DNA from 4 places in the Streptomyces sp. NPDC047117 genome. Region 2 is predicted to be linked to each of the others. Evidence: riboswitches for the same ligand, from Rfam matches in the RefSeq annotation. Region 2 holds a riboswitch; each other region holds the start of a gene.
What was found. A riboswitch is a leader RNA that binds a small molecule or an ion and turns the genes downstream of it on or off. The one in region 2 is predicted to bind thiamine pyrophosphate.

Region 1 (5,747 bases), on a different contig from region 2:
TCGTCACCGCGCTCCGGAACGGCTCCACGTCCCTGCGCGCCTCCCGCCCGAGCGAGCTCGCCCAGGAGGTCGACCGGGCCCGGGAGAAGTGGCGCGAGGCCCTCCTCGAACGCGGCCTGCGCCCGTTCCTGCTGGAGGCCCTGACGGCACCGGAAGCGCCACCGGGCCCGCACCCCGGCTCCTCCGCGGAGAAGCCCGCGAGCCCGCCGCGACCGGGCACGCCGGCCGCCCCGGCCGGCGCTGCCGACCGTGCGCCCGGTACGGCCCCGACGTCCGGTCCCGGTGGCCCGGCCGCCCCCGGCCCGCCGGCCGGCGAGCCCGCCGACGGCGACACCGACAGAAATCCGCCCGCGCCCTCGTCGCCCGCGGCGCCCGAAGCCGCCGGCCGCTTCGTCGTCCACCGCACCTCGGACGTCGGACGCATGCCGCCGCTCGGCTACACCCATCCGCGCTTCTCCGGCCCGGAGGACGATCACCGCGCCGCCGTCCGCCCCCGCTTCACCAGCCCCGACTTCACGAGCCCGGACTACGGCGGCCCGGACCACCAGCCGGAGTGAGCCGCGGCGGGCTCCGCCGGCACGGGTGCTGCCGCGCCGCCCGGCGGCTGTGGCAGGACAGCGCCGAGGGGCCCCGGCTCGTGCCAGGGCCCCTCGGCGGACGGGCGGTGCGCGGTGGCCGCGCTCAGGTCACTCCGCGATCGGCAGATACACCCGGTTGCCCGCTGCCGCGAACTCCTTGGACTTCTCGGCCATGCCCGCTTCGGGGTCGATCGCCAGGTCACCACCGTGTTCGCGGCGGATGTCCTGGGAGATCTTCATCGAGCAGAACTTCGGGCCGCACATGGAGCAGAAGTGCGCGGTCTTGGCCGGCTCCGCGGGGAGCGTCTCGTCGTGGAACGCGCGGGCGGTGTCCGGATCGAGGGCCAGGTTGAACTGGTCCTCCCAGCGGAACTCGAAGCGCGCGTCGGAGAGGGCGTCGTCCCACTCCTGTGCGCCCGGGTGGCCCTTCGCCAGGTCGGCCGCGTGTGCCGCGATCTTGTATGTGATGACACCGGTCTTCACGTCGTCGCGGTCGGGCAGGCCCAGGTGCTCCTTGGGCGTGACGTAGCAGAGCATCGCCGTGCCCCACCAGGCGATCATCGCGGCGCCGATACCGGAGGTGATGTGGTCGTACGCGGGCGCGATGTCGGTGGTCAGCGGGCCGAGCGTGTAGAACGGCGCCTCCTCGCAGATCTCCTGCTGGAGGTCGATGTTCTCCTTGATCTTGTGCATCGGGACGTGTCCCGGGCCCTCGATCATGGTCTGCACGCCGTGTGCCTTGGCGATCGTGTTCAGCTCACCGAGCGTCTTCAGCTCGGCGAACTGCGCCTCGTCGTTGGCGTCCGCGATGGAACCGGGGCGCAGCCCGTCTCCGAGGGAGAACGTGACGTCGTACGACGCGAGGATGTCGCAGAGTTCTTCGAAGTTCTCGTAGAGGAACGACTCCTTGTGGTGCGCCAGGCACCAGGCCGCCATGATCGAACCGCCGCGGGAGACGATGCCGGTCTTACGGCGGGCGGTGAGCGGTACGTACCGCAGCAGCACGCCGGCGTGGACCGTCATGTAGTCGACGCCCTGCTCGGCCTGCTCGATGACGGTGTCCTTGTAGATCTCCCAGGTCAGGTCCTCGGCTTTGCCGTCGACCTTCTCCAGCGCCTGGTAGAGGGGGACGGTGCCGATCGGGACGGGGGAGTTGCGCAGCACCCACTCGCGGGTGGTGTGGATGTTGCGTCCGGTGGAGAGGTCCATGACCGTGTCGGCGCCCCAGCGGGTCGCCCAGGTCATCTTCTCCACCTCCTCCTCGATGGAGGAGGTCACCGCGGAGTTGCCGATGTTGGCGTTGACCTTCACCAGGAAGTTCTTGCCGATGATCATCGGCTCGATCTCCGGGTGGTTGACATTGGCCGGCAATACCGCGCGACCCGCCGCGATTTCGTCCCGTACGAACTCGGGCGTGCAGTTCTCACGGACCGCGACGTACTCCATCTCCGCGGTGATCTCGCCGCGCTGCGCGTACGCGAGCTGCGAGACGGCGCCCTCGCGGGCCCGGCGTGGCTGCCGGGGACGGCCGGGGAAGACCGCGTCGAGGTTCTTCAGGCCGCCGCGCGGCGAGGTGTGCTTGAGGCCGTCGTCCTCCGGACGCAGCGGCCGGCCCGCGTACTCCTCGGTGTCGCCGCGGGCGATGATCCAATTCTCCCGCAGCGGCGCGAGGCCACGGCGGACGTCGGTTTCGATCTGGGGGTCGGTGTACGGGCCTGACGTGTCGTAAAGCGTCACGTGCTCGCCATTGGTGAGGTGCACCCTCCGGACCGGCACCCGCAGGTCGGGGCGCGAACCAGAGATGTAGCCCTTGTGCCAGCCGATCTGCTGCGTCTCGGCAGACTCGTCGGTGCCACCGTTTTCGGGCGTGCGTGCATCCTGCAGAGTCATTGAAGACCCACTCCCTACGCCGGCATTACCCGGTAACAGGTTCGGCGGTCGACGCAGCGGTTTCCGTCTGCTGAGGTTTCACGTGAAACCTCGCTGGGACGGAGATCAGCGCCCTCTCAGCCCGGTGCTCCGAGCTCCCGCGATTGCAAAGGTGCCACCACGGTAGCGGCCGATGCCGCGTGGTGAACAGGGGGCCCGGTGAGTTGTTGGATGATCGGGCGGTGACCTCCAACGAGCCCGAGCACCAGCCGCACGGCCATTCCCCCGCGTCCGGCACCCCGCAAGGACACGGCCACAGCCATGGACACAGCCACGGCCCCGCGACCCCCGTGTCCCGGCACCTGCGCAAGGTCATCGCCGCGGTACTGATCCCGTTCGCCCTGGCAGTGGGCGTGGGGCTGATCGCGCTGTGGCCCGGCGGCGCGCCCTCGCACAAGCCGTCCGGGGTGGGTTTCGACCAGGAGACCCAGACCGCGCGTGTCGTCCGCCTGACGAAGGTGAACTGCGCGGACGTCAATGCCCAGCAGCAGCAACAGATGCAACAGCAACAGCAGCCGTCGGGCCCGTCCGGCGGTGAGCAGCAGCAGGCGCAGAGCTGCGAGCAGGCGACCATCGAGGTCACCAGCGGCAAGGACACCGGACACCGCTTCAAGACCGTGGTGACGCCGGACGCTTCACGCCGCTACACCGAGGGCCAGGGCGTCGTGGTGGCGTACGCACCCAAGGCGCCGCGGAACCTGCAGTACTCCGTCACCGACGTGGACCGCTCGTTCCCGATGTGGGTGCTGGCGGCGGTGTTCGCCCTGGCGGTGGTGGTCGTCGGCCGGCTCCGCGGAATCCTGGCGCTGGTCGCGCTGGCGGCGAGCTTCGCGGTGCTCACGGTGTTCATCCTGCCCGCCATCCTGCAAGGGTCGAATCCCCTGCTCGTGGCGGTGATCGGAGGCAGCGCGATCATGCTCATCGCGCTGTATCTGTGCCACGGGCTGACCGCCCGGACGTCGGTCGCGGTGCTCGGCACGCTCGCGTCGCTGCTGCTGATCGGCCTGCTGGGGTCGGTCTTCATCGGCTGGGCGCAGCTGACGGGCAACACCGACGACCAGACGGGTCTCGTGCACAGCCTCTTCCCGGGCATCGAGATCCGCGGTCTGCTGCTGGCGGGGATCATCATCGGTTCACTGGGCGTGCTGGACGATGTGACGGTCACCCAGACGGCGGCCGTGTGGGAGCTGCGGGACGCCGATCCGACGGCGAGCCGGCGGCGGATCTACGGCGCGGCGATGCGCATCGGCCGGGACCACATCGCGTCGGTGGTGAACACGCTGGTGCTGGCGTACGCGGGCGCGGCCCTGCCGCTTCTGCTGCTCTTCTCGATCGCGCGGAGCAGTGTCGGTACGGTCGCCACCAGCGAGGTGGTGGCCGAGGAGATCGTCCGCACGCTGGTGGGCAGCATCGGGCTCGTCGCGTCCGTACCGCTGACGACGCTGCTGGCCGTGCTGGTGGTCTCGGCGGACCGCACCGGTGCGGTCGGGCGGCGGACGGAGTCCGGCCGGGCAGCCGGTCCGGGGCCCGGGCAGCCGGGCAGCAGGCGCGGCGGCCGGGGCCGCCGCCGCAAGCGCTGACGGGCCGGACCGGCGGTCAGCCCGCTTGCCGGGCGTTGGCGAGGATCCGGTCCAGCTCCGCGTCGAGCGTGCCGCAGACCTGCTCCTGGCCGAGCGGGACCAGCCGGTCCGTACGGTCCAGGAAGGCGACGATCGGTGCCGCGCCGACGCGGAAGAGCGCCTGCTCGGCACCCACCTGAAGGCTGACGAAGACGTCGCTGAGGTGCGCGCCCGAGACCGGCGCCACGTGGATGTCTCCCTCGCCGGCCGGCCGGCTCAGGCCGTCCAGGAGGAGTTCCCGGCTGAACGCCCAGGTGACCGGGGTGTCGCCGGGGAGGTCGAACGTGAAGCGCACGGCGTAGGGATCGGCGCTGTCGAAATCCAACTCCACCGGGATCCGGAAGGCGAGCTCCTCGGAGACGATGAAGCTCATCATCACTTCTGCCTGAACTGTCTGGCTCATCAACCACTGCCCCGCACTACTTGATCGAAGTGGCCGGTAATGATCCGCCGACCGCTATTGACGCCATCGTCGACCAGTTGCCGACAGATCACAAGGAGTAATTTTTCAGATACTGATAGAGAAGGCCAGCGTCATAAGGGTCGACTCTGCCATCCTCTGTACCTTTTCGGTTACGGACGGCAGTCGATCGCCCTCACCTGCGGGGAGGGAAATCGCCACCGTGGCCGCCGCCGAACCGACGTGAATGGGAATTGCCGCACAGACGGTGCCCACGGCATATTCCTCCCGTTCGACGGCGAGTTGGGACTTACGCACCGTATCCAAACGGTGCAGCAGATGATCTTCGCTGCGCACGGAATGCGGCGTGAGCGACTGGACTTGATAGCGCGCCAAGTGGTCTTTCCGCGCCTCCTCGTCGAGTTGGGCGAGCAGGCACTGGCCTATCGCGTGCGCGTGAGCAGTCGTACGGAAGTCCGCCCACTCGTCCACCGGCGGCCGGTCGGGATCGTCGCTCACCGCCACGACCTCCACCTCGCCCGCGCGGTACACCGCGAAGTAGACCGCGGCGCCCACTTCCCGGCCGATGTCCGAGAGCGCGTCGGAGATCCGGGTGTGCCGCCGGCGGCGGGCCCCGGCCCTGCTGATCAGCTCGGCTGCCTCCCCGAGGACGAACACCCCGTTCTCCCGCTGGAGATAGCCCTCGTGGGTCAGCGTGCGCAGCAGGTGGTACGTGGTCGGCAGGGGATAACCGGTCTCTCTGGCCAGCTGCTTGGCGGGGGCGCCGCGTGGATGCGCGGCCACCGCCTCCAGCAGCCGGAGCGCCCGCTGCACGGAGCCGATCAGGGTCGGGGGAGTCGTGGATGCGTCGTTCGCGATGACCAAGACCAACCCCCAGGACAGGTCGCCGGAGCCGGGACCCCGGGCCCGGGCCCCGCGCCCGTGCCGCGTGCGCTCCCCGGAAGCCCGTACGTTCCGCCCGGCAACAGCCGGACATTCCGTAACGCCGGCATCCGGAAGATGCCCCGCGTCCGCACTCTAACGTGAGCCCGCGGACGGCAGGTCGATTAGCTTGCGAATTACCTCAGGCGGCGCATTTCTTGACCGATCCGGAAGCCCGCCCGACGCGAGCGCCCCGGACATCTGTTCGCAGGGACAGAGAAAAGGCGTCCCGTTCCCCGGAGAGGGAACGGGACGCCCGGCCTTTCGGCGCGGCGGCAC
Region 2 (5,747 bases):
CATGTCCAGCACCGCCGGCACGGTCGTGAACTGGCCCGTGGTGACGTACCAGGCGCCCGTGCCGAGCAGCAGCGCCGCCAGCACCGCGAGCACCACGGTGAGCGTCCTGCGGCGCGGCGCCCGGGCGGGCCCGGCTCGTCGCGCGCCGCCCGCCGTGGGCAGCCGGTCGGTCCGCGCGTCCGCGCCGGCCGCCGTCGGCAGCCGGCTGGTGTGCCCCGCGGCGTCGTCGGCGTCGTCCGTACCGGGCAGCGAGAGCTGCACCGCGGCGGCGCGCTGGATCACGCTCGTGCGGTCCTCCGAGCCCGCCGTGCCGGTCGCCGGCTTCGCGCCCGGCGGCACGGCGTCCAGCTGCTCCTCGGTGAGCGCCGCGCGGGCGTTTCTGGCCAGCGCGAGCAGCGTGACCGCGTCCTGCGGGCGCACCTCGGGGTTGCGCGCGGTCGCCTCGAGCACCAGGTCGTCCAGCTCGGGCGGCAGTCCCGGCACGAGCGCGGACGGCGCCGGCACGTCCTCGTGCAGGTGCTGGTAGAGCACCTGGGCCGCGGTGCCGCCGTCGTGCGGCTTGCTGCCGGTGAGCATCTCGTACAGGGTCACGCCGCAGGCGTAGACGTCCGCGCGGGTGTCCGCGCCGCCGTCCTCGATCTGCTCGGGCGCGAGGTAGGCGACAGTGCCCAGGACCGTGCCGGTGGAGGCAGTGGTGTGCGTGTCGACCGCCCGGACCAGCCCGAAGTCGGCGACCTTGACCCGGCCGTCGTCCCCGATCAGGACGTTCTCCGGCTTCATGTCGCGGTGGATCATGCCGGCGCGGTGCGCGGAGCCCAGCGCCGCCAGGATCGGCTCCAGGATGTCCAGCGCGGCGCGCGGCTGCAGGGCGCCGCGCTCGCGCAGCACGTCCCGCAGGGTGCACCCCGCGACGTACTCCATCGCGAGGTACACGTACGAACCGTCCGTGCCCTGGTCGAACACGCCGACCACGTTCGGGTGCGACAGCCGGGCGACCGACTTCGCCTCCCGGATGAAGCGCTCGACGAACGAGGCGTCCGCGACCAGGGACGGGTGCATCACCTTCAGGGCGAGCACCCGGTCCAGCCGGGTGTCGACGGCGCGGTAGACCGTCGCCATCCCGCCGGCGGCGATCCGCGCCTCTACGCGGTAACGGCCGTCGAGCAGCTGTCCGACCAGGGGGTCCTGAAGGGTGGTGTCCACGGCAGACGAGTCTACGAGCAGCCGTCCACCCGCCTCACGCCCCTGGCGCAGATCGCTCAGAAGGCGGGCCGCTCCGGGTCCAGCTCGGCCAGACCCGCGGCCGGCGAGGACGCCTCGGCGAAGTGGCGGCGCGGGATCCGGCCCGCCCGGTACGCCAGCCGGCCCGCCTCGACCGCGTGCCGCATGGCGTGCGCCATCAGGACCGGCTCCTGCGCCCTGGTCACCGCCGAGGCCAGCATCACCGCGGCGCAGCCCAGCTCCATGGCCTGGGCGGCGTCCGAGGCGGTGCCCGCGCCGGCATCGAGGACGACCGGCACCCCGGCCCGCTCGGTGATCAGCTGGAAGTTGTGCGGGTTGCGGATGCCGAGCCCGGAGCCGATGGGGGAGCCCAGCGGCATGATCGCCGCGCAGCCCACGTCCTCCAGCTTCCGCGCCAGCACCGGGTCGTCGTTGGTGTACGGCAGGACGGTGAAACCGTCGTCGACCAGCGTCTCGGCCGCGTCCAGCAGCTCCACCGGGTCCGGCAGCAGGGTCCGCTCGTCGGCGACGACCTCCAGCTTCACCCAGTCCGTGCCGAGCGCCTCACGGGCCAGCCGGGCGGTGAGCACCGCCTCGCCGGCGGTGTAGCAGCCCGCGGTGTTCGGCAGTGTCCGGATGCCGTGCCTGTTCAGCACGGAGAGCACCGAACCCTGCACCGTCGGGTCCAGCCTGCGCATCGCCACAGTGGTCAGCTCGGTGCCCGAGGCGAGCAGCGAGCGCTCCATGATGTCCAGGCTCGGCGCGCCGCCGGTCCCCATGATCAGCCGGGAGCGGAAGGCCGTACCGGCGATGACCAGCGGGTCCGCTTCGGGGGAGGCGTCAGGCGCCGCTTCGGGCACTGTCGTCTCTTCGAGGGTGTGCGTTTCGGTCATCTGTACGGATCAGCCTCCCTGTACCGCGGTGAGCACCTCGACGCGGTCCCCGGCGCCGAGCGGGGTCGCCGGCCACTGGCCGCGCGGCACGACCTCCTCGTTGACGGCCGCCGCGACCCCGCTGTCGGCGGTGGTCAGCGTCGCCACGAGCCGGTCGAGCGGCAGCCCCGCCGGTATCTCGCGGGGCTCGCCGTTCACGGAGACGGTCACGGGCGCCGGCCCGGAGGCGGCTTCGGGTGCCTGCTGGAGGGTCATACGGTCTGCTCCTGAAGTGCGGCGCGCGGCGCCGAAGAAGGGGACGAGGCGACTGCGGGCCCGAAGCGCAGCGGCGTGAAGGGCCGCGCCTCCTCGGGCAGCTCGCCGGTGGTCAGCGCGTGGGCCATGACGTCGCCGGTGGCCGGGGTGAGCAGCACACCGTTGCGGAAGTGGCCGGTGGCCATCAGCAGGCCGGGCAGCGCGCTGGGCCCGAGGAGCGGCGCGTTGTCGGGCGAGCCCGGACGCAGCCCGGCGATCGTCTCGACCAGCGGCAGCTCCGTGATGCCCGGCACCAGCTCGTGCGCGTCGCGCAGCAGCTCGTAGACGCCGCCCGCGGTCACCGTGGTGTCCCAGCCCAGCTCCTCACTGGTGGCGCCGACGACCATGTCGCCGTTCTCGCGCGGCACCAGGTAGAGCGGGCCGCCGCGTACGACGGCACGCACGGTGCGGGACAGGAACGGGCCGTACGCGGCGGGGATCTTCAGCCGCAGCACCTGGCCCTTGACCGGCCGGACCGGCGGCCGCACCTGCTCCGGCACCCCGGCCAGCAGTCCGCTGAAGCTGCCGGCGGCCAGCACGACCTGCCCGGCCGACAGCGATGTGCCGTCCGCCAGCTCGACGCCCGTGGCCCGGCCGTCGGCGACGGAGAGCCGCCCGGCCCGGTCCCGTACGAACGCCACCCCGGCCCGCTCGCAGGCCGTCAGCAGGGCCGTCGCGAGTCGCCTCGGGTCGATCTGGTGGTCACCGTCCACCCGGAGTCCGCCGCGCACACCCGGCGCGAGCATCGGTTCGAGCTTCCGGCACTCGCGGCCGGTCAGCCACTCCGAGTCCAGTCCGCAGCGGCGCTGCAGCGCGTGCAGCTCGCGCAGGTGGGCGCGGTCGTCGGCGTCCAGGGCCACGGCGAGCGTGCCGCACCGCCGGTATCCCAGCTCCTGTCCGCTCGCCTCGGCCAGCTCGGCGGCGAACGCCGGGTAGCGCGCGGCAGAGTCGAGATTCAGCCCGAGGAGCGTTTCTTCGCCGTAATGCAGCTCGGTGACGGCGGCCAGCATGCCGGCCGCGACGCGCGCAGCGCCGCCGCCCGGCGCCGGATCCACGACCGTCGTGCGCAGCCCCCGCTGGGCGGCGCGCCAGGCCGTCACGAGCCCCGCCAGACCGCCCCCGACGATCACCACGTCGGGGTGCCCGGAAGCCGTCCCCGGTGGCATACCTGCAGGTGGATGCATGAGTGTCCAGCCCCTCCCTTCGCCGGCATGACCCGGATCAGGTTCGTACGGTCGGAGGCCGCCGCAGCCTCCCTCTCAGCCCGGTGCGTCCGGGCTCCCGCGAGTACAAGTGCCGTCAGAGTAGTACGCGTGCCCGACGCGTCGTAAGGGTGCTCTGCGCGGCCGGACCGTGACCCTGTGTCAGAGATCTCGTCGCGCGGTGCTGAGCCAGTCGAAGGACCGCGTCCTAGAGTGATCGAGTGAGCCAGCAGAGCAAGTACTCGCGGACCCCCGACCGCTCGCGCCGCGTCGTCATCGTCGGCGCGGGGATGGCGGGCGTGCAGACCGCCGTTGCCCTGCGCGAACAGGGCTGGCGCGGCACGATCACCCTGCTCGGCGCCGAACCCCACCCGCCCTACGACCGGCCGCCGCTCTCCAAGGCGGTGCTGCTGGGCAAGGCGGACGGCTCGGCCTTCGACGTCGACTTCGCCTCCCTCGGCATCGACCTGGAGCTCGGCCGGCGGGTCACCGGACTCGCCGCCGACGCCCACGAGGTGCTGACGGAGACCGGCCCCGTCCCGTACGACCGCCTGGTCATCGCCACGGGGGCCGAGGCGATCACCCTCCCCGGGAGCGAGGGCGTCCCGGGCGTCCACGTGCTGCGCACCCTGGACGACGCCGAGCGGCTGCGCCCGGTGCTCTCGGCGCAGCAGCGCGTCGTGGTGGTCGGCGCCGGCTGGATCGGCGCGGAGTTCGCCACCGCCGCCCGTGAGGCCGGCTGCGCGGTCACCGTCGTGGAGGCGGCGGACCGCCCGCTGGCCGGCGCGCTGCCCGAGGAGGTGGCAGCGCACATGGCCCGCTGGTACGCCGACGCGGGCGCCGTGCTCCGTACGGGCACCCGGGTCGCCGCGGTGAAGGAGGGCGCCGTCGTGCTCGCGGACGGCACGTCGCTGCCCGCGGACGCCGTGGTGATCGGCATCGGCTCGCGGTGCGCCACGGACTGGCTGGCCGGCTCGGGCGTCGAGCTGTGCGAGGACCGCTCCGTACGGGCCGACGAGCGGCTGCGCACCTCGCTGCCCGATGTGTACGCGGTCGGCGACTGCGCCTCCTTCCCGTCCGCGCGCTACGGGCGCCGCCTCCTCGTGCACCACTGGGACAACGCCCTTCAGGGGCCGCGCACGGTCGCCACGAACATCGCCCGGTGCGAGGCGGAGGGCACGGTGTACGACCCGGTGCCCTACTTCTGGTCGGAGCAGTTCGGCCGCTTCGTGCAGTGCGCCGGGTACAGCCCGGTCGCCGACGAGCTGATCTGGCGCGGTGACCCGGAGAGCGCGGCGTGGACGGCGCTGTGGCTGCGGGAGGGCGCGCTGGTGGCGCTGCTGGCTGTCGGCCGGCCGCGCGACCTGGCGCAGGGCCGCAAGCTCATCGAGCGCGGCGCCCGGCTGGACCGGGCACGCGCCGCCGACGCCTCGGTGCCGCTGAAGTCGGCTGAGCTGTCCGGGCTCTGAAGGGCGGCCGGACCCCTGGTGTGGCCGGTGGTGTGCACTGATGGCGATGCCCGGCTACCGACTGTCAGTGGGGGATGGCACGCTTGGGGTGTGACCGAGATTGACGCAAAGATCGATGGACTGGTTTCCGCCTGGCTCACGCTTCCCGACATCGCCGAGGAGTTCGGCGTCGAGGTGACGCGGGTCCGGCAGCTGGTCAAGGAGGGCCAGCTGATCGCGGTGCGCCGCGGTGAGAACAGGGCCCTCCATGTGCCGGCCGAGTTCATCAAGGACGGAAAGGTCGTCAAGGGCCTGGTGGGGACGCTGACGCTCCTCAGGGACGACGGCTTCACCGACGAAGAGATGCTGGAGTGGCTGTTCACCGCCGATGAGACCCTGCCGGGGACGCCGGCGCAGGCGCTGCGCGAGAATCGCGGCACGGAGGTGAAGCGCCGGGCGCAGGCGCTCGCCGTCTGACACACCCGTCATCACCGCCGTAACCGCAGGGCGTACGGACCGGCAGATCCGGTCCGTACGCCCGGACTGGGGGGAACACCCGATGAGCACCGCACGACAGGCCCTGTCCGACGCCCGGCTGTACCTCTGCACGGGGGCACGCAAGGAGCAGGGCGATCTGCCGGAGTTCCTGGACGCCGTGCTCTCCTCCGGCGTGGACATCGTGCAGCTGC
Region 3 (5,747 bases), on a different contig from region 2:
GACTTCGCCGCGATCCGCACCGGGCGTGCGCACCCGGCGATGTTCAACAAGATCGTGGCGGACTACTACGGTGCCTTGACGCCGATCAACCAGCTGGCGTCGTTCTCGGTGCCCGAACCGCGGATGGCCGTGGTGACCCCGTTCGACAAGAGCGCGCTGCGCAACATCGAGCAGGCCATCCGGGACTCCGACCTCGGCGTCAACCCGAGCAACGACGGCAACATCATTCGCGTGAACTTCCCCGAGCTCACCGAAGAGCGCCGCAAGGAGTTCATCAAGGTCGCCAAGAACAAGGCCGAGGACGCGAAGATCTCGATCCGCAGCATCCGCCGCAAGGCCAAGGAGACCCTCGACAAGCTCGTCAAGGACAAGGAGACCGGCGAGGACGAGGTGCGCCGCGCCGAGAAGGAGCTCGACGACACCACCGCGAAGTACGTCGCGCAGGTGGACGAGCTGCTCAAGCACAAGGAATCCGAGCTGCTCGAGGTCTGATGAACGAGTCATCCTGGGGGGCCCGCCCCACGCCCTCGGCAGGCGGGACCCCACCCGGCGCCGGTCCGTGGCCACCTGGCACCGTACCGGCAGCCCCGTCGGCGGGTCCCGTGCACGACCGGGCCGCGGCAGCGCAGACTCGGCCCATGCCCACCGTGCCCGACGCAGGCGGAGACCAGGACGACCACCGGGACGAACGGGGGGCCGCTCGGCTGAGTGGCCCCCTCTTCCACGATGACCAGCACCGGGAACCCATGCCCACAACCCCGCCGGCACCGGACGACAGCCCCTCCCCGGAGAAGCCGGCGAAGAAGAGCGCGGGCCGCAACCTGCGGGCCGCCATAGGGGTGGGCGTCGGCCTCGGCGTGATCATCGTGCTCTCGCTGTTCGTCTACAAGCCCGTCTTCGTGGGCGTCGTCGCGGTCGCCGTGGTCGTCGGGCTCTGGGAGCTGACCTCCCGGCTCGCGGAGCGCAAGGACATCCGCGTGCCCCTGGTGCCGCTCGCGGTCGGCGGTACGGCCATGGTCGTCGCCGGATACGTACGCGGGGCCGAGGGCGCCTGGGTGGCCATGGCGCTCACCGCGCTCGCGGTCCTCGTCTGGCGCATGACGGAGGCTCCGGACAACTACCTCCGGGACGTCACGGCAGGCGTCTTCGCGGCGTTCTACGTGCCGTTCCTGGCGACGTTCGTGGCCCTGATGCTCGCGGCGGACGCGGACGGGCCGCAGCGGGTACTGACCTTCCTGCTGCTCACGGTCGTCAGCGACACCGGCGCGTACGCCGTCGGCTGGCGCTTCGGCCGCACGAAGCTCGCTCCCCGCATCAGCCCCGGCAAGACCCGCGAGGGCCTGGTCGGCGCGGTGGCCTTCGCCATGGCGGCGGGCGCGCTGTGCATGGAGTTCCTCATCGAGAACGGCGCGTGGTGGCAGGGCCTGCTCCTGGGCCTCGCCGTCGCCGCCAGCGCCACCCTCGGCGACCTCGGCGAGTCCATGATCAAGCGGGACCTGGGCATCAAGGACATGGGCACCCTGCTGCCCGGCCACGGCGGCATCATGGACCGCCTGGACTCCCTGCTGCCCACGGCCCCGGTGGTCTGGCTCCTCCTGGTCCTCTTCGTGGGCACGGGCTGACGCGCCTCCTCGCTCCACCCCACAGGCCCCCGCGCGAGCTGCGCGGGGGCCTGTGAGCGTCGGGTACGCATCCCTGCCCGCGGTTCTCCGCGGTCCGGGGCCGTGCCGTCACACGGACAAGGGGACCGGGTGGATCTCATCGGCCCGGTGACCGGCGCGTTCGTGGATGCGCTGGACCGCGTCGGCCGAGGGTGCCTCGGAGAGGCAGTAGACCGTGCCGGACCCCGGATCCGCCCAGGCCTTCTCGAAGTGGACGCCTTCTTCCTTCTCGATGTCGAGATCGGCCTGGTGGGCCTGTCGCAGCTGGTCGGCCGTGAGGTCCTTCATTCCGTGGTGGACGTCCATGAACTGGGCCATGACGCTGCGCCTCCTTCCGGCTCGCGCGTCCCGCCGCCGAGATGCGCCGAGCCCGCGTACCGGCTCCGTCACCTCCATCGTCTGCCCGTACGCCCGCAGCGGCGACCGGACGGCCCACGGTCGGGAGGCGCCCGGCGCTACGGCGGGGTGACGGCCCCCACCCTTCTCCCGCCCGGGGCGCCCTCGATGATCTGCCACACTGGACGGACCATGCCTGCACCTGGAGAACTTACTTTTGTCGCGCCGCGGGGGGCCAAGAAGCCGCCGCGGCATCTTGCCGATCTCACGCCTGCCGAGCGCAAGGAGGCCGTGGCGGCGATCGGGGAGAAGCCGTTCCGCGCCAAGCAGCTTTCGCAGCACTACTTCGCGCGGTACGCGCACGACCCGGAGCAGTGGACGGACATCCCGGCCGCGGCGCGGGAGAAGCTCGCGGCCGAGATGCTGCCGGAGCTGATGAGTGTGGTGCGGCACATCTCGTGCGACGACGACCAGACCCGGAAGACGCTGTGGAAGCTCTTCGACGGGACGCTGGTCGAGTCGGTGCTGATGCGGTACCCGGACCGGGTCACGATGTGCATCTCCTCGCAGGCCGGGTGCGGCATGAACTGCCCGTTCTGTGCGACGGGGCAGGCGGGGCTGGACCGGAACCTGTCGACCGCCGAGATCGTTCATCAGATCGTCGACGGTATGCGGGCGCTCCGGGACGGGGAGATCCCGGGCGGGCCGGCGCGGCTGTCGAACATTGTTTTCATGGGCATGGGCGAGCCGCTTGCCAACTACAACCGGGTGACGGGGGCCATCCGGCGGCTGACCGACCCCGAGCCGGACGGGCTGGGGCTGTCGCAGCGGGGGATCACCGTGTCCACGGTGGGGCTGGTGCCGGCGATGCTGCGCTTCGCCGACGAGGGCTTCAAGTGCCGGCTGGCGGTCTCGCTGCACGCGCCGGACGACGAGCTGCGGGACACGCTCGTGCCGGTGAACACGCGCTGGAAGGTGCGTGAGGTGCTGGACGCGGCGTGGACGTACGCGGAGAAGTCCGGGCGCCGTATCTCGATCGAGTACGCGCTGATCCGGGACATCAACGACCAGGCGTGGCGGGGTGACCTGCTCGGGCGGCTGCTCAAGGGGAAGCGGGTGCATGTGAACCTGATTCCGCTGAACCCCACCCCCGGCTCGAAGTGGACCGCCTCCCGGCCCGAGGACGAGAAGGCGTTCGTCGAGGCGATCGCGGCGCACGGCGTGCCGGTGACGGTGCGCGACACCCGTGGGCAGGAGATCGACGGCGCGTGCGGCCAGCTCGCGGCCTCGGAGCGCTGACGGACCTAGGGAGCACGTGGAAGCACGTGGGCCCTCGGAAGGGCGGCGGCGCGCTGGTACCGTGGCGTCGAACGTTCGTACATCACCTATCACGCACACCATCCGACAGGGGAGCGCCACAGCGCTGAGAGTGCGAGCAGTGAAGCCGATGCCGCTGCCGCAGACCCTTGAACCTCGCCCGGGTCATTCCGGGTAGGAAGTTCGGTCTCCTCATGCTGTTGCGCCCTGCCCGCGGCTCCGGTCCACCTGACGCCGCGGGCGGGGCCGCGTCTCTTCCTGGCCAGCCAGGAGGAATGAATCAGTGAGCACCATCAGGAACGCCGTGGTGGCGGCCGTCGCCGTCGCGGTGGGCGGTACGGCGCTGGCCGGCTGCGGTACGTCCGGCGGCGGGTCGGCCGACACCAAGACCGTCAAGCTCGTCTCGCACGACTCCTTCGCCGTCTCGAAGTCCGTGCTGGCCGAGTTCGAGCGGCGCAGCGGCTACAAGGTGCAGATGGTCAAGGGCGGCGACGCCGGTAAGGCCGTCAACCAGGCGGTACTGACCAAGGGCAACCCGCAGGGCGACGTCTTCTTCGGCATCGACAACACGCTGCTCTCCCGCGGGCTGGACGAGGGGCTGTTCACGCCGTACAAGGCCAAGGGGCTGGCCGGGGTGCCGGAGAAGCTGCAGCTGGACAAGGCGCAGCACCGCGTGACGCCCGTCGACTACGGCGACACCTGCGTGAACTACGACAAGGCGTACTTCAAGAAGCACCGGATCGCGCCGCCGAAGACCTTCGACGACCTTCTGAAGCCCGAGTACAAGGGGCTGCTGGTCACCGAGAATCCGGCCACGTCGTCGCCGGGGCTGGCCTTCCAGCTCGGCACCATCGCGCGATATGGCAAGGCCGGCTGGCAGGACTACTGGAAGAAGCTCAAGGCCAACGGCGTCGAGGCCGTCGACGGCTGGGAGCAGGCGTACTACGAGCGGTTCTCCGGTTCCGGGGGCGGTGGCGGCAAGGGCGACAAGCCGCTGGTCGTCTCGTACGCCTCCAGCCCGCCGGCCGAGGTGATGGACAAGAAGCCGGCCCCGAAGGAGGCGCCGACCGGCGTCGCCACCGGTACCTGCTTCCGGCAGATCGAGTTCGCCGGACTGCTGAAGGGCGCGGCGAACGAGAAGGGCGGCAAGGCGCTGCTGGACTTCCTGATCAGCAAGGAGTTCCAGGAGGACATGCCGCTGCAGATGTTCGTGAACCCGGCCGTCGAGGACGCGAAGGTGCCCGAACTGTTCACCGAGTACGGGCAGAAGATCGACGACCCGAAGACGGTGGCGCCCGAGGAGATCAGCAAGAACCGCGAACAGTGGATCAAGCAGTGGTCGTCGCTCGTGCTGAAGTAGAGGGCGGAGGAGCCACGGCTGCACCCCCGCCGGGGGTGGCGCCCCCCACCCGTGCCGGTGGCACCCGCGCCACGGTGACCCGACTGGCGCTGATGGCCCTGCCGTTCGGCTTCTTCGTTCTCTTCTTCGCCTACCCGGTGATCACCATCGTCGGGCGGGGGCTGCGGGAGGGCGGCAGCTGGCAGTGGGGGCGGGCGGCGGACGTGCTCGGCGACCCCGACCTGCTGCACGTGCTGTGGTTCACCGTCTGGCAGGCGGCGGCCTCCACAGCACTCACGCTGCTGATCGCGCTCCCGGGCGCGTACGTCTTCGCGCGCTTCGAGTTCCCCGGAAAGAGGTTGCTGCGGGCGGTCGTCACCGTGCCGTTCGTGCTGCCCACCGTCGTCGTCGGTTCCGCCTTCCTCGCGCTCGTGGGCCGCGGCGGGCTCCTGGACGACCTCTGGGGCGTACGGCTGGACACCTCGGTCTGGGCGATCCTGCTCGCGCACGTCTTCTTCAACTACGCGGTCGTCGTACGGACCGTCGGCGGGCTCTGGGGCGCCCTGGACCCGCGGCAGGAGGAGGCAGCGCGGGTGCTGGGCGCCGGGCGGTTCGCGGCCTGGCGGCAGGTGACCCTGCCCGCGCTCGCGCCCGCCGTGGCCGCCGCCGCGCTGATGGTCTTCCTCTTCACCTTCACCTCGTTCGGCATCGTGCAGATCCTCGGGGGGCCGCGCTACGCCACCCTCGAAGTGGAGATCTACCGGCAGACCGCCGACTTCCTGGACCTGCCGACCGCAGCGGTGCTCACCCTGCTCCAGTTCGCCGCGGTCCTCGCCCTCCTCGGGCTGCACGCGTGGACGGTCCGGCGCCGCGAGAGCGCGCTGAGGCTCGTGGACGCGGCGCACACGGCGCGCCGGCCGCGCGGGGCCGGGCAGTGGGCGCTGCTGTGGAGCACGCTCGCCGTGATCGTCGTCCTGCTGGTGCTGCCGCTGGCCGTACTGGTCGAGCGGTCCTTCGCCGGGCCCGACGGCCACGGCCCGGCCTTCTACCGGGCGCTGCAGGCCGCGGCCGGTGCCGACTCGACGTTCACCGTG
Region 4 (5,747 bases), on a different contig from region 2:
CGGCCCGGAGCGCCGCCGCCGCGACCTCCATGATCTCGGCGGGGGTGCGGTAGTTGACGCCGAGGCGCACGTGCTCCCAGCGGTCGCCGACGTACGGCGTGAGGATGGCCTCCCATGTGCCGCAGCTGCCGGGCTCGGCGGTCTGCGCCGGGTCGCCGACCAGCGTCATCGAGCGGGTCGGGCAGCGGCGCATCAGCAGCCGCCACATCATGGCGGACAGCTCCTGCGCCTCGTCGACGATGATGTGGCCGAAGGCCCAGGTGCGGTCGGCGGCGGCGCGCTCGGCCGCGGTGCGGTGGTCGGCCTCCTCCTGCCGGTCGGCGAGCAACTCGGCGTCGATGAGGTCCTGGACGCCCAGTACCTCCGAATCCTCGTCGTCCTTGCCCTCGAACTCGTGCGTCCGTGAGGCGTACGCGAGGTCGATCACGCCCTGTGCGTAGGCGATGCGCTCCTGGCGCTCGGCCTCGGCGGCGGCCTGCGCGGCCGAGTCGTCGTCGCCGAGCAGCTCGGCGGCCTCGTCGAGGAGGGGGATGTCGGCCGGGGTCCACTCCCCTCCCTCGCGCCGGATCGCGGCCGCGTCGGCCTCGGGGAGGTGCACCGGGTCGGCGAGGAAGTCGGCGACCAACTCCTGCGGGGTGAGGACGGGCCAGAGGTCGGCGATGGCGGCGTGCACCTCGCCGCTGGCCACGATGGCCTTGCCGAGCTGGGCGATGTCGTCGGGCCCGAGGAAGTTGGGGCCGCCGTACGGGTCGGCGCCGAGCCGGTCGGCGAGCTGGGCGGTCAGCGCGTCGATGATGCGGAAGGCGAAGTGCGCGCGTGCGAGGTTGTGCGGCAGCTTGGTCTCGCGCGCCTGGTGCCGGGCCTCCAGGACGATGTCCGCGTCCAGCAGCAGATCGCCGTCCTCGTGCGGGACGATCGTGTCCGGCTCGGGCAGCCGCTGCCGGTCGCGTACGTACGCGGCCAGTGCGTCGGCCATCGCGGCACCGCCCTTGACCGCGGCGGCCCGGGGCGCGTCGGTGCCGGTGGCCGCGACGCCGGGGAAGAGTTCGCCGGGCGAGGCGAGCAGCACGCCGGTCTCGCCGAGCGCGGGCAGCACCTCGCCGATGTAGCCGAGGAACGCCGGGTTGGGGCCGACGATGAGGACCGCGCGCCGGGCGAGCACCTCGCGGTGCGCGTAGAGCAGGTACGCGGCGCGGTGCAGGGCGACGACGGTCTTGCCGGTGCCGGGGCCGCCCTCGACGACCATGACGCCGCGGTGCGTGGCGCGGATGATGCGGTCCTGCTCGGCCTGGATGGTCTGCACGATGTCGTGCATGCGGCCGGTGCGGGCCGCGTCCAGCGCCGCGAGCAGCACGGTGTCGGCGTCGGTGCCCTCGTGGCCGGTGCGCACCGTGTCGGCGAGGTCCATCAGCTCGTCGTGCAGGGCGGTGACGCGGCGGCCCTCAGTGGAGAGGTGGCGCCGGCGGCGCAGCCCCATCGGGGTGTGGCCGGTGGCGAGGTAGAAGGGGCGCGCGACGTCGGCGCGCCAGTCGATGACCAGCGGCGTGTGCTCGGCGTCGTCGCGCCGGATGCCGATCCGGCCGATGTGGTGGTCGCTGCCGTCGCGGAAGGAGAGCCGGCCGAAGCACAGGCCGTGCTCGCCCGCGTCGAGGGCGGCGAGCACGCCGGCCTGCTCGGCGACGGTGACGTCACGCTCCAGCCGCGCCTGCATCGTGCCGGCGTCGGCGACCGCGAGGGCGCCCTGGACCGCGGCGCCCGCCCCGGCGCGCAGCTCGCCGAGGCGCTCGTAGAGCATGTCGATGAATTCCTGCTCGCGGCGCATCTCCTCGTCGGCGGCCCGGTCCGGCCCCACGCCCGATTCCCCGCCCGGCACCTGGATTGACAATTCGACTCCCGCCTGGTTAAGATGACTCCAGTTAGCTTCGCCCTGCCTGATTTCTTTCTTGGCATGCGAATCTCCCAATATACGCGGAAGTCCACCCCGGCCGCCAATGCGACCGGGGTTTGTTGTGTCCGGAAGCGGTCAGTCGCGGCGTGCGCGGCGCAGCCGAAGCGGCGCGTAGACCACCACGGAGACGACGAAGGCCACGTAGTACGCCAGGTCCGCGCCGTGCAGCGCCTCGGCGACCGGCCCGACGTACAGCGAGGTGTTCATGAAGGGCACCGCGACGGCGAACGCACCGACGAAGGCGAGCGCCGCCGGCCACCACGGCTGCGGACGGGCGAATTCCTCGTGCACCTCGACGGGCCGGCCGCCGCGTGCCCTCGCGCGGGCGAGCCAGTCGACCACGACGACGCCGATGAAACCGGGAATCCAGTAGCCGACGAAGAGCAGCACGTTCTGGAAACGGGCGGTGGTGTCGGCGGCGTGCATCCACAGCACGAGCAGGAAACCGAGCACGGCGGCAATTGCCGCGGCGAGCGGCCGGGGAATGCGCACGCCCGCCGTCTGCAGTGCCAGCGAACCGCTGTAGTCGTTCATGGCGTTGCTGCACACCGCGGACGCGGCGATGGCCAGCAGCCCGAAGGCGCCGAGCGCCCCGCCGCCGAGCAGTTCGTGCACGCCCGCCGCCGTCTGGTCGGTGAACAGGCCCGCGGCCCACAGGCCCAGCGTCTGCACCCAGAGGTACGCGGCGGCCATGCCGAGCAGCGTGTACCAGAACATCCGCTGCCGGGACGCCGAGCGCGGCAGGTACCGGCTGAAGTCCGAGGCGTACGGCGCCCAGGAGATCGCCAGGCTCAGCGCGACGGTGGTGGTCAGCAGGAACGCGCCGGCCCGGTCGGCGCCGTGCGCGGTGGCGGCCGACGGCAGCGGAACACCGTTCAGGAGCTTGACGCTGAGGGCGAGGAAGGCCGCGCCCAGCACGAAGGTCATCACGGTCTGGAGGCGGTGGATGGCCTCGTACCCGAGGACGCCGACGACACCCTGGAGCAGCAGCACCGTCAGCGCGCCCAGCCAGAACGGCCAGCCCACCAGCCGGGCCAGCGCGTCCCCGCCGAACAGTCCGATCAGCGCGTCCCAGGCGATGGAGGACAGCCACTGAAGGACGCCGGGCAGCACGACACCGCGGCCGAACGCCAGCCGGGAGAGCGGGAGTTGACCGGCACCGGTGAGACTCCCCCACGTGCCGAGGTACGCGGACGGGGCGGCGCCGAGCAGCGTGCCGAGCGCCATCGCGGCGAACGCCGTCCAGAAGTCGAGCCCGAGGCCGATGCCGACGGTGCCGGTGAACACGCCGGTCATGGTGAGGTTGGGCGCGAACCACACGGTGAAGAGGCGGCCGGGCCGGCCGTAGCGGTTGCTCTCGGGCACCGGGCCGATGCCGTGCTGTTCGACGGACAGGTCGCCGGCGCCGGCGGGCATGCGCCCGTCGAAGACGGGCCTCTCGATGGTCATGGGGATTCCAGAGGTCGGGGTTCCCGATCGGGAACGGGGTGCGGGTAGCATGGTGAGGCACACGAGACACGGGGTGCCCCATCTCAAGGGCTGAGATCACACCCGTCGAACCTGATCTGGATCGCACCAGCGAAGGGATGTCACGGAGGAATGCCCCTATGACGCGTCCGGCCGACGACCTGCTCGCCTTCACCCGGCAGGCCCTCAACCGCGTACGCCATGAAACACCACTGGTCCAGTGCCTCACCAACCAGGTGGTCGCCAACTTCACGGCGAACGCCCTGCTCGCACTGGGCGCGGCCCCGGCGATGGTGGACATCCCCGAGGAGGCCGGCCCGTTCGCCGGCGCCGCCTCCGGAGTGCTGGTCAACCTGGGCACCCCGCACGCCGAGCAGCGCGCGGCCATGACCGAGGCGGTCGCCGGAGCGGCCGCGGCGGGCACGCCCTGGGTGCTGGACCCGGTCGCGGTCGGCTCGCTGCCCGTGCGGACCGCGCTGGCGCGCGAACTCGTCGCCCAGGGTCCGGCCGTCATCCGCGGCAACGCCTCGGAGATCATCGCGGTCGCCGGGACGGGCGGCGGCGGGCGCGGCGTGGACGCCACCGACGAGGTCGAGTCGGCGGCCGCCGCCGCGGGTGAGCTGGCCCGCGCCACGGGTGCCGTGGTCGCGGTCTCCGGCCCCGTCGACCTGCTCACCGACGGCGAGCGGGCCGTACGCGTCGCCAACGGGGACCCGCTGCTGACGCGGGTGACCGGCGGCGGCTGCGCGCTGGGCGCGGTACTCGCGGCGTTCGCGCCGCCGACCACGCCGCAGGGCGCGGCGCAGACCGACCGGCTCGCCGCCGCGACCGCCGCCGTGGCGGTCTACACCGTGGCCGCCGAGATCGCGGCGGAGCGCAGCGCCGGACCCGGCAGCTTCGCGGCCGCTTTCCTGGATGCGCTGTACGGCCTGGACGAGGACACGCTCGGCAAGCGGGCGGCGATCTCGTGGGCGTGAACAGCACTCCCCCGGACGGCACTCCGGGCACACCCCCGGACCTCTCCGTGTACCTGGTCACCGACGCGGCGCAGGCCGCGGCGTGCGGCCGGGACGTACCGGGCACGGTCGCCGAGGCCGTGGCGGGCGGCGTCACCGCCGTGCAGGTGCGCGAGAAGGACACCGACGCGCGGGACTTCCTGGAGACGGTGGTGCGGATCGCCGCGGTGCTGCCGGAGCGGGTCGCGCTGTTCGTCAACGACCGGGTGGACGTGTACCTCGCGGCACGTGCGGCCGGGGCGCGGGTGACCGGGGTCCATGTCGGCCAGTCCGACCTGCCGGTGGCCGCCGTCCGCTCGCTCGTCGGGCCGGACGCGGTGATCGGGCTGAGCGCCGCGACGGAGGAGCAACTGCGGGCCGCGGCGAAGGAGCCGGCCCGGGTCGACTACGTCGGCATCGGCGCGCTGCACGCGACCCGTACCAAGGCGGACGCGCCGCCGGAGCTGGGCGTCGAGGGCTTCGGCCGGCTGGCGCTGCCCACCCCGCTCCCGGCGGTGGCGATCGGCGGGGTGACAGTGGCGGACATGCCGCTGCTGCGGGCCGCGGGCGCGGCGGGCGGGGCGATCGTCTCGGGCATCTGCGCCGCCCCCGAGCCGCGGACCGCGGCGCGCGCGTACGCGAAGGCCTGGTCCGGTACGGCCTGACGGCCGGGGCAGGCCCTCCCCCCGCCCGCACCCGCCCGTGACGCTCAGCCCGTCCGGTCCGCCCGTACCGCCTTACTCCTCCGGAAAGTGGCGTCGGTGGCGGCCGTCCATCCGTTCCGTGTCCAGCAGGAGAAAGAAGTCCGCGACGCCGGAGTCCGGGTCGTGGGCGGGGGCTCCGCACATCCATGCGCCGGTCCGCAGGCAGCCGCGGAGGAGCGGCGGCAGCAGCGCGTAACTCGGCTCGTTCTCGCTCACGCCGCGCGGCGTCCAGGGGCGGTACGGGTGGACGCGCAGCTCGACCGGGGCGCAGTGCTTCATGTTGCCGAGCAGCCAGGCGCTGGAGGCGGCCTGGCCGCCGTCGGCCAGGGGGACGGCCGCGCACCCGGCCAGGTAGCGGGCGCCGTTCAGCAGGACGTACCGCGCGAGCCCGGCCCACATCAGGTCGAGCACCGTGCCGGTCCGGTGTCCGGGGTCGACGCACGAGGGGCCCGCCTCCACCAGTCGGCCGCGCAGCGGCTGGAGGGCGCGGAGGTCGAACTCGCTCTCCGCGCGGAGGGTTTCGGTGCGGCCCGGCGGCAGCAGCCGGTAGGTGCCGACCACGTCGCGGCACGCCGTGTCCGTCACGATCAGATGGTCCGCCGCCGCGTCGAACCCGTCGGCGTCCCGGCCCGC

Region 1: another riboswitch for thiamine pyrophosphate. It lies ahead of thiC (phosphomethylpyrimidine synthase ThiC); the one in region 2 lies ahead of thiO (glycine oxidase ThiO).
Region 3: another riboswitch for thiamine pyrophosphate. It lies ahead of ABZ840_RS10360 (thiamine ABC transporter substrate-binding protein); the one in region 2 lies ahead of thiO (glycine oxidase ThiO).
Region 4: another riboswitch for thiamine pyrophosphate. It lies ahead of thiM (hydroxyethylthiazole kinase); the one in region 2 lies ahead of thiO (glycine oxidase ThiO).

The regions. Positions count from the first base shown of each region.
Region 1 covers NZ_JBEYUN010000002.1:344,324-350,070, forward strand. Annotated here, with positions in the region: gene ABZ840_RS04645 (hypothetical protein) at 1-557, shown strand, start outside; gene thiC (phosphomethylpyrimidine synthase ThiC) at 687-2,468, opposite strand; TPP riboswitch at 2,463-2,619, opposite strand; gene ABZ840_RS04655 (YibE/F family protein) at 2,690-4,087, shown strand; gene ABZ840_RS04660 (SsgA family sporulation/cell division regulator) at 4,104-4,529, opposite strand; gene ABZ840_RS04665 (IclR family transcriptional regulator C-terminal domain-containing protein) at 4,635-5,411, opposite strand.
Region 2 covers NZ_JBEYUN010000008.1:342,256-348,002, reverse strand. Annotated here, with positions in the region: gene pknB (Stk1 family PASTA domain-containing Ser/Thr kinase) at 1-1,203, opposite strand, end outside; gene ABZ840_RS18300 (thiazole synthase) at 1,260-2,114, opposite strand; gene thiS (sulfur carrier protein ThiS) at 2,124-2,369, opposite strand; gene thiO (glycine oxidase ThiO) at 2,366-3,592, opposite strand; TPP riboswitch at 3,590-3,703, opposite strand; gene ABZ840_RS18285 (FAD-dependent oxidoreductase) at 3,832-5,079, shown strand; gene ABZ840_RS18280 (Rv2175c family DNA-binding protein) at 5,170-5,535, shown strand; gene thiE (thiamine phosphate synthase) at 5,618-5,747, shown strand, end outside.
Region 3 covers NZ_JBEYUN010000004.1:397,981-403,727, forward strand. Annotated here, with positions in the region: gene frr (ribosome recycling factor) at 1-492, shown strand, start outside; gene ABZ840_RS10345 (phosphatidate cytidylyltransferase) at 492-1,622, shown strand; gene ABZ840_RS10350 (SCO4226 family nickel-binding protein) at 1,731-1,979, opposite strand; gene rlmN (23S rRNA (adenine(2503)-C(2))-methyltransferase RlmN) at 2,190-3,296, shown strand; TPP riboswitch at 3,394-3,513, shown strand; gene ABZ840_RS10360 (thiamine ABC transporter substrate-binding protein) at 3,598-4,674, shown strand; gene ABZ840_RS10365 (iron ABC transporter permease) at 4,767-5,747, shown strand, end outside.
Region 4 covers NZ_JBEYUN010000009.1:58,518-64,264, reverse strand. Annotated here, with positions in the region: gene ABZ840_RS18955 (helicase) at 1-1,822, opposite strand, end outside; gene ABZ840_RS18950 (cytosine permease) at 2,024-3,397, opposite strand; TPP riboswitch at 3,457-3,552, shown strand; gene thiM (hydroxyethylthiazole kinase) at 3,556-4,392, shown strand; gene thiE (thiamine phosphate synthase) at 4,389-5,075, shown strand; gene ABZ840_RS18935 (GNAT family N-acyltransferase) at 5,148-5,747, opposite strand, start outside.